2 regions of the Erwinia sp. AC075 genome follow, and region 2 is predicted to be linked to the other one. Evidence: predicted binding sites of a transcription regulator. Region 2 holds the regulator's gene; the other holds the start of a gene.
What was found. Region 2 encodes LexA, which represses DNA repair genes until DNA is damaged. Its sites were predicted from a motif close to TNCTGTATGTACATACAGNA; they were not measured.
Positions count from the first base shown of each region.

Region 1: AC0IXH_RS04435 (YebG family protein) is a predicted target of LexA. The motif match lies at 1,474-1,493, and genes of this name have one in related genera.

Region 1 covers NZ_CEEDEU010000001.1:947,882-951,387, forward strand. The annotation lists gene AC0IXH_RS04425 (bifunctional 4-hydroxy-2-oxoglutarate aldolase/2-dehydro-3-deoxy-phosphogluconate aldolase) at 1-123, shown strand, start outside; gene purT (formate-dependent phosphoribosylglycinamide formyltransferase) at 194-1,372, opposite strand; gene AC0IXH_RS04435 (YebG family protein) at 1,510-1,917, shown strand; gene AC0IXH_RS04440 (sugar phosphate isomerase/epimerase family protein) at 2,025-2,852, opposite strand; gene AC0IXH_RS04445 (tellurite resistance TerB family protein) at 3,076-3,506, shown strand, end outside.
Region 2 covers NZ_CEEDEU010000001.1:3,417,885-3,421,390, forward strand. The annotation lists gene dinF (MATE family efflux transporter DinF) at 1-1,096, opposite strand, end outside; gene lexA (transcriptional repressor LexA) at 1,216-1,824, opposite strand; gene AC0IXH_RS16125 (diacylglycerol kinase) at 1,941-2,300, opposite strand; gene plsB (glycerol-3-phosphate 1-O-acyltransferase PlsB) at 2,429-3,506, shown strand, end outside.

The DNA.
Region 1 (3,506 bases), 2.5 Mb from region 2:
CTGGCGCTGAAAAGCGTGCTCTGTATTGGTGGTTCCTGGCTGGTTCCGGCTGATGCGCTGGAAGCAGGGGATTACGATCGTATCACCCAGCTGGCCAGAGAAGCGGTAGCGGGCGCCCGATAAGACGTCGGATCAGGCAAAAAACAAAAGGGATGGCACAGGCCATCCCTTTTTTGTTGCTACGAAAGCGTGTTTATCCGCTGACTTTCACACCGGCTGCACAGGTAATTGCGCGCTGTACCGCATCATCGATGTTCTCGCCCGTGGCCAGCGCCACGCCCAGACGGCGCTTACCCCGAACTTCCGGTTTGCCGAACAGACGCACCTGCAGACCGGCGCCCAGCACGCCGCCCAAATTGGCAAACTGCACGTTATCGCTGTCCAGTTCTGGCAGGATCACCGCAGATGCGGCGGCGCCGTACTGACGAATGCCGCCAATCGGCAGACCGAGGAAGGCACGCACGTGCAGGGCAAATTCGGACAGGTCCTGAGAGATCAGCGTCACCATTCCGGTGTCATGTGGGCGAGGGGAAACTTCGCTGAATACCACCTCATCACCACAGACAAACAGCTCAACACCAAACAGGCCGTGGCCGCCCAGCGCCTTAACCACTTCTTCGGCAATCTGCTCAGCACGTTGCAGCGCGAGGGCGCTCATCTGCTGCGGCTGCCAGGATTCACGGTAGTCGCCATCTTCCTGACGGTGGCCAATCGGCGCACAGAAGTGAATGCCATCAACCGCGCTGATGGTCAGCAGAGTGATTTCGAAATCAAATTTCACCACACCTTCAACGATTACCCGGCCGGCACCGGCACGACCGCCTTGCTGCGCGTATTCCCAGGCGGCATCCAACTGTGACGCTTCGCGGATAAAACTCTGGCCTTTGCCTGACGAGCTCATCACCGGCTTCACAATGCACGGGAAGCCGATTTCGTCAGCCGCCTGATTAAACGCCTGCTGGCTGTCGGCAAAGCGGTAGGTGGAGGTGGGCAACGCCAACTCTTCTGCCGCCAGGCGACGGATCCCTTCGCGGTTCATGGTCAGGCGGGCAGCGCGGGCGGTTGGCACCACGTGTTGACCCTGTTTTTCCAGCTCAATCAGCATATCGGTGGCGATGGCTTCAATTTCCGGCACGATGTAATCCGGGCGCTCCAGCGCAACCAGCGCTTTCAACGCTTCACCATCCAGCATGTTGATGACGTGGCTGCGGTGCGCCACGTGCATAGCGGGTGCATCGGCATAACGATCGACAGCAATCACTTCAACGCCAAGACGCTGGCATTCCAGCGCCACTTCTTTGCCCAGTTCACCTGAACCTAACAGCATTACGCGGGTTGCGGCAGGGCGCAGCGCGGTACCAAGAGTGGTCATAATCTCTACCTGATTGGAGGGAAAAAACGCGCGCAGTATAAACGAAAACGATTGCGCGTACATCCGCTTTCCAGGGTTGAGCGAAAAAGACCCGTCTGTTATACTGTATAAAAATACAGTTAACTGAGGTGTGGACTATGGCTGTTGAAATCAAATATGTTGTCGTCAGAAAAGGTGAGGAAAAGATGACATTCGCCAGTAAGAAAGAAGCCGACGCGTACGATAAAATGCTCGATATGGCAGAAGCCTTTTCTGACTGGTTGAGCGTGGCACCTCTGGATATGGAAGAACCACAGCGTGAAGCGTTGGGCATGTTCCTGGCGGAGAATAAAGACGCCGTGCAGCATATTCTGCGCACCAGCAAGATGCCTGAGACGAGCGAGTCCGCCGCCGCGGGCAATGATGCTGAACCGACTGTTGAACAAGACAGCGCTGAAGCTGCAGCAGATCAACCGGCTGAAGAGTCCGGTGCGGAAGACCCGGAAGCCTCAACGGGCAAAGCGGCCAAAGCAAAATCGGCTGCACGAACCGTTAAAGCTGCCTGATTCTTTTTACTTCATCACAGTATGTGGCGCGCAGGGTATTTTTCCCTGGCGCGCCAGAAACTTCGCCTTAATTCTTCCCTGTTAGTGACTTCCTCCACCGGCTACCGTTAACGATCGTCGCCGGATAACACCTTTTTCAACGACTGCAGCGCTTTGCTGGCCACCTCTGCCGGCGGCAGTTGATGATAACGATCGCTGAACACTTCCAGTCCTATCGGGCCTGAATAGCCTTGCTGATGAAGATAGTCAGCCAGAGATGAAAGCGGGAAATTCCCTTCGGCTGGCAATAAACGCTGATGGCGTGCCACATCCACCAGATGATCGTGGCTGGGAAGGGTAACCAGGTCGGACAGCTGGACCAGGAAGATCTTATCCATCGGAATCCCCGCCAGATCGTCCACCGTGCGGTTCAGCACGAAAATGTGAAACGCATCCACCACCAATCCCAGATTGGGTTCATTGACCTTTTGCACCAGCTGCCATGCCGCCGCCGTATTGTTGATATGCGTGCTCCAGGCCATGGCCTCAAAGGCCACACGCAGGCCACGTTTGCCAGCCTGGCGGGCCAGCCAGCGAATATCGTCCTCTTCCCGTTCTGCAATGCAGCCCTGATGGGTAGATGCAGGCGTCAGTAAGGTTGTTGCGCCCAGTTCAACGGCGGTATCCAGCATCTGCAGGGCTTCCTGGCGTTTACTCTCTCGCTGATCGTCTGGCGCGCCGTCAAAATCCAGCAGCACCTGGTAATCCGTCAGGGCCAGGCGCTGGTTATCCAGTAATCTGGCCACATCACTGGCATCGCCGCTGGCTGCCTCCACGTCTTGACGCCAGAGCTCAACCTGATCAAACCCGGCCTGGCTGGCGGCCTTCAACTTCTCTTCCGTGCTGCCGCCAAGCAGAACCGTATTGATAAACAGCGGATTATTATTGAATCTCATGATGATTTTTCCCTTACGCCAGTGCTTTAAAAAAACAAATCCAGTCGGTTCAGCCGCCGCTTTTGGCGAAGCATTATGAACCAGAAGGTTCGACTGGTGGGCTAAGTATAGCTGACGGCTTAGCATCAACTGGCCGTGAAGGTTTTCCAGGCTTTTCCTGCTTTGACGCTTCTTGACGCAAGTCGCTCTATGCTGGTTGTTTTCCGCTGAAGAAGGAAAGGCAATGAGTAACTGGCTGCAACAGATTCAAACGGTACTGGGAGGCAGTAAAGACGGCAAAGGCGGCGGTGAAGGCCTGAGTAAAATGCTGGCACCCGGCGCGCTTGGCGGACTGGCCGGTTTGCTGATTGCCAGCAAATCCTCCCGTAATCTGCTGACCAAGTATGGCAAAAATGCGCTGATTATCGGCGGTAGCGCCGCAGCAGGTGCCGTACTGTGGAAAAAGTATAAGGATCGGGTGAGCGAAACCCATCAGGATCAGCCGCAATTCGGTCAGCAGCAGTCACCCGTCGATCGCCGGGCCGAGCGTCTGGTGCAGGCGCTGGTCTTCGCCGCGAAAAGCGACGGGCATATTGATACCCAGGAACGACAGGCCATTAACGAGCATATCCATCAGTCCGGGCTTGGCGCAGATGGCGAACGGCTGATTCAGCA
Region 2 (3,506 bases):
AGACACCGCAGACCGGCAGGACAATCTGCCAGAACAGATAGGTGTCAGCCTGCTGCTGCAGTTCGGGGATTGAGGTCAGTAAGGCAACAATATGCGTGCCGGCAAGGCCATAGAGAATTGAAAAGGCCAGTGCCACCAGTCCTGCCTGGCGACAGGCCGCGTGCCAAATCAGCAGCAACCTTTTTGCGTCCTTTGCCCCATAAGCTTCGCCGGAGCAGGCTTCTACCGCATAGGCAAAGCCGTCCAGCGCGTAAGCGGTAAAGGTCAGGAACATCAACAATACGGCGTTGACGGCGACGACCTCACTGCCCAGCCGCGCACCCAATATCGTCAAGGAAACAAAGCACAGTTGCAGCAGTAAAGATCGCAACATAATGTCCCGATTCAGCCGCAGCAGCCGGCCGAAATTGCCCTGCCAGGCGGTTTTCAGCATCGGCAGCGAAATGCCCCGCAGCTTCAGCACCCGCCAGACCATAACCAGCCCAATCGCCAGCGTGACGTATTCTGCAATCGCCGTGGCCGCCGCCGCACCCTGCACGCCCCAGCCCAGCCCCATCACGAACCACAGATCCAGCACGATGTTGACCAGGTTTCCGACAACCAGCAGGATCACCGGCGCACGGGCATACTGTACGCCCAGCAGCCAGCCCAGTAATACCAGGTTGGCCAGCGTCGCAGGTGCACTTAACCAGCGGATATTCATAAACAGGGCGGCCTGATGCAGCACGGCAGGATCGCCACCCACGACAGAGAGCGCCAGGTGGTTAAGCGGGGATTTCAGCAGAATAAACAGCAGGCCAGCCGCCAGGGCAATCAGTAGCGGCTGCATCAGTGCGCGGGCCAGCGCCGGTTTATCACCCGCACCAAAGGCCTGCGCGGTTAATCCGGTGGTGCTCATCCGCAGGAACAGCAGCAGCATAAACAGGAAGCTGGTCGCGGTAGTGCCCACGGCAACGCCGCCGAGGCAGGAAGGACTGTCAAGGTGACCAATGACCGCGGTATCCACCAGGCCCAGTAAGGGCACGGAGATATTCGACAGGATCATTGGCAGCGCCAGCCGCCAGAGTTGGTTATCTGAGGGAGAAAATAATCGCATGGTCATCCACTGTGCGACTGGCTTAAAAGCATCACGGAAGCTGAATATGCCAGTCAATAAGGCATACAGCTTACCAAAAGAGAAACGCGCCGCAAAAGCAGCGCGTTAAGGTCAGGCGTTTACAGCCAGTTGCCGTTGCGGATTACGCCGACGGCCAGACCTTCAATCGACAGGGTCTGCAAGCGCAGATCGACCACGATCGGTTGGAATTCGCCGTTTTCAGGCAGCAGATGCACGATATTGCCCTGCTTCTTGAGGCGCTTTACCGTCACCTCGTCGTCAATGCGCGCAACCACGACCTGGCCGTTACGCACATCCTGAGTCTTATGCACAGCCAACAGATCGCCGTCCATAATCCCGATATCTTTCATCGACATGCCGCTAACACGCAGCAGGAAGTCGGCGCCCGGCTTGAACAGTTCAGGATCCACCTTGTAGTGGCCTTCAATGTGCTCTTCCGCCAGCAAAGGTTCACCTGCGGCGACACGGCCAATCAGCGGCAACCCTTCCTCTTCTTCCATCATCAGACGGATACCGCGAGACGCGCCGGAAACAATCTCGATCACGCCTTTACGTGCCAGCGCTTTGAGATGCTCTTCAGCCGCATTCGGGGAACGGAAACCGAGCTGTGCAGCGATTTCTGCCCGCGTCGGTGGCATGCCGGTCTGGTTAATGTGGTCGCGTATCAGGTCATAAACCTGCTGCTGCCTTGCAGTTAGTGCTTTCATCCCGCCCCCTGGTTGTTTATACAGTCAGCTGTGAGTATATACAGGTATTTGTGCGTTGAAAACCTAAAGATGTGGAAAAAACAGCAGTTTGTCAGATTATGGAAAGCGCGCCGCAATCAGGGAATTAGCAGCATTACCCAGACGAAAACAGCGAGTAGTATCGTCAGCAACACGGCAGCGGAGCCCATATCTTTGGCGCGACCCGATAAAGGATGCATCTCGCTGCCAATGCGGTCGACCACCGCTTCCAGCGCGCTGTTAAGGATTTCAACAATGATCACCAACATCACGGACCCTATCAGCAACACCCGCGTGACGGCGTCCACATCCAGCCAGCACGCCACAATCACCGCGACAATGCCGGCCACCGCTTCCTGGCGAAAAGCCGCTTCGTTTTGCCAGGCGGCGCGTATTCCTTTCCAGGAATAACCGGCGGCATTAATGATACGAGTCAATCCGGTGACGTTATTTGCCATAATCAGGGAACCCTTTGAGATGTTTAACGTCAATGTCTGGGTGGCGCACATTTTGCAACACCACAGATCTCACTGGCGCTTTCTGGTATGCTTGCGGCGCTTTGCTAACAAGAGGCTTCATGGTATCTATGTCAGGTTGGCGTAACTTATATTATAACTTATTGAATTTACCAGTAAAATTCCTGGTAAAAAGTAAAGCGATTCCCGCCGAGCCGGTTTCCGAGCTGGCGCTGGATACATCGCGCCCTATTATGTATGTGCTGCCTTATGATTCAAAGGCCGATCTGCTGGCGTTGCGTGAGCAATGCCGTAAACAGGATCTGCCCGATCCTTTAGATCCGCTGGAAATCGACGGTACGGTTTTGCCACGTCATGTGTTTATCCATGACGGCCCACGCGTATTCCCCTATTTCGTGCCTAACGTTGAATCGGTAAAACTGTTCCACGAATACCTCGATTTGCACCGCAGCAACCCGCTGCTGGACGTGCAGATGGTGCCGGTATCCGTGATGTTTGGCCGTGCACCAGGCCGTGAAGTGCAGGGCGACGATCAGCCTCATCTGCGCGTGTTGAATGGCATTCAAAAATTCTTTGCCGTGCTGTGGTTAGGCCGCGACAGCTTTGTCCGCTTCTCACCGATGGTTTCCCTGCGCCGTATGGCAACGGAACACGGCACCGACAAAATCATTGCGCAGAAGCTGGCGCGCGTGGCACGCATGCACTTTGCCCGTCAACGCCTGGCGGCCATTGGCCCGCGTTTGCCGGTGCGTCAGGACCTGTTCAATAAACTGCTGCAGTCCAAAGCCATCGCTAAAGCGGTGGAAGACGAAGCGCGCAGCAAGAAAATCTCCCATGAAAAAGCCCAGCAGAACGCCGTTGAGCTGATGGAAGAGATCGCCGCCGACTTCTCTTATGAAGCCATCCGTCTGACGGACCGCATCATGGGCTGGACGTGGAGCAAGCTGTATCAGGGCATCAACGTCAACGGCGGCGAGCGCGTGCGTCAGCTGGCGCAAGACGGCCACGAGATCGTCTACGTGCCCTGCCACCGTAGTCATATGGACTACCTGCTGCTCTCTTATGTGCTGTATCACCAGGGTCTGGTGCCACCGCACATTGCCGCCGGTATCAACCTGAACTTCTGGCCAGCGGGCCCGATTTTCCGCCGTCTGGGCGCATTCTTTATCCGCCGTACCTTCAAGGGTA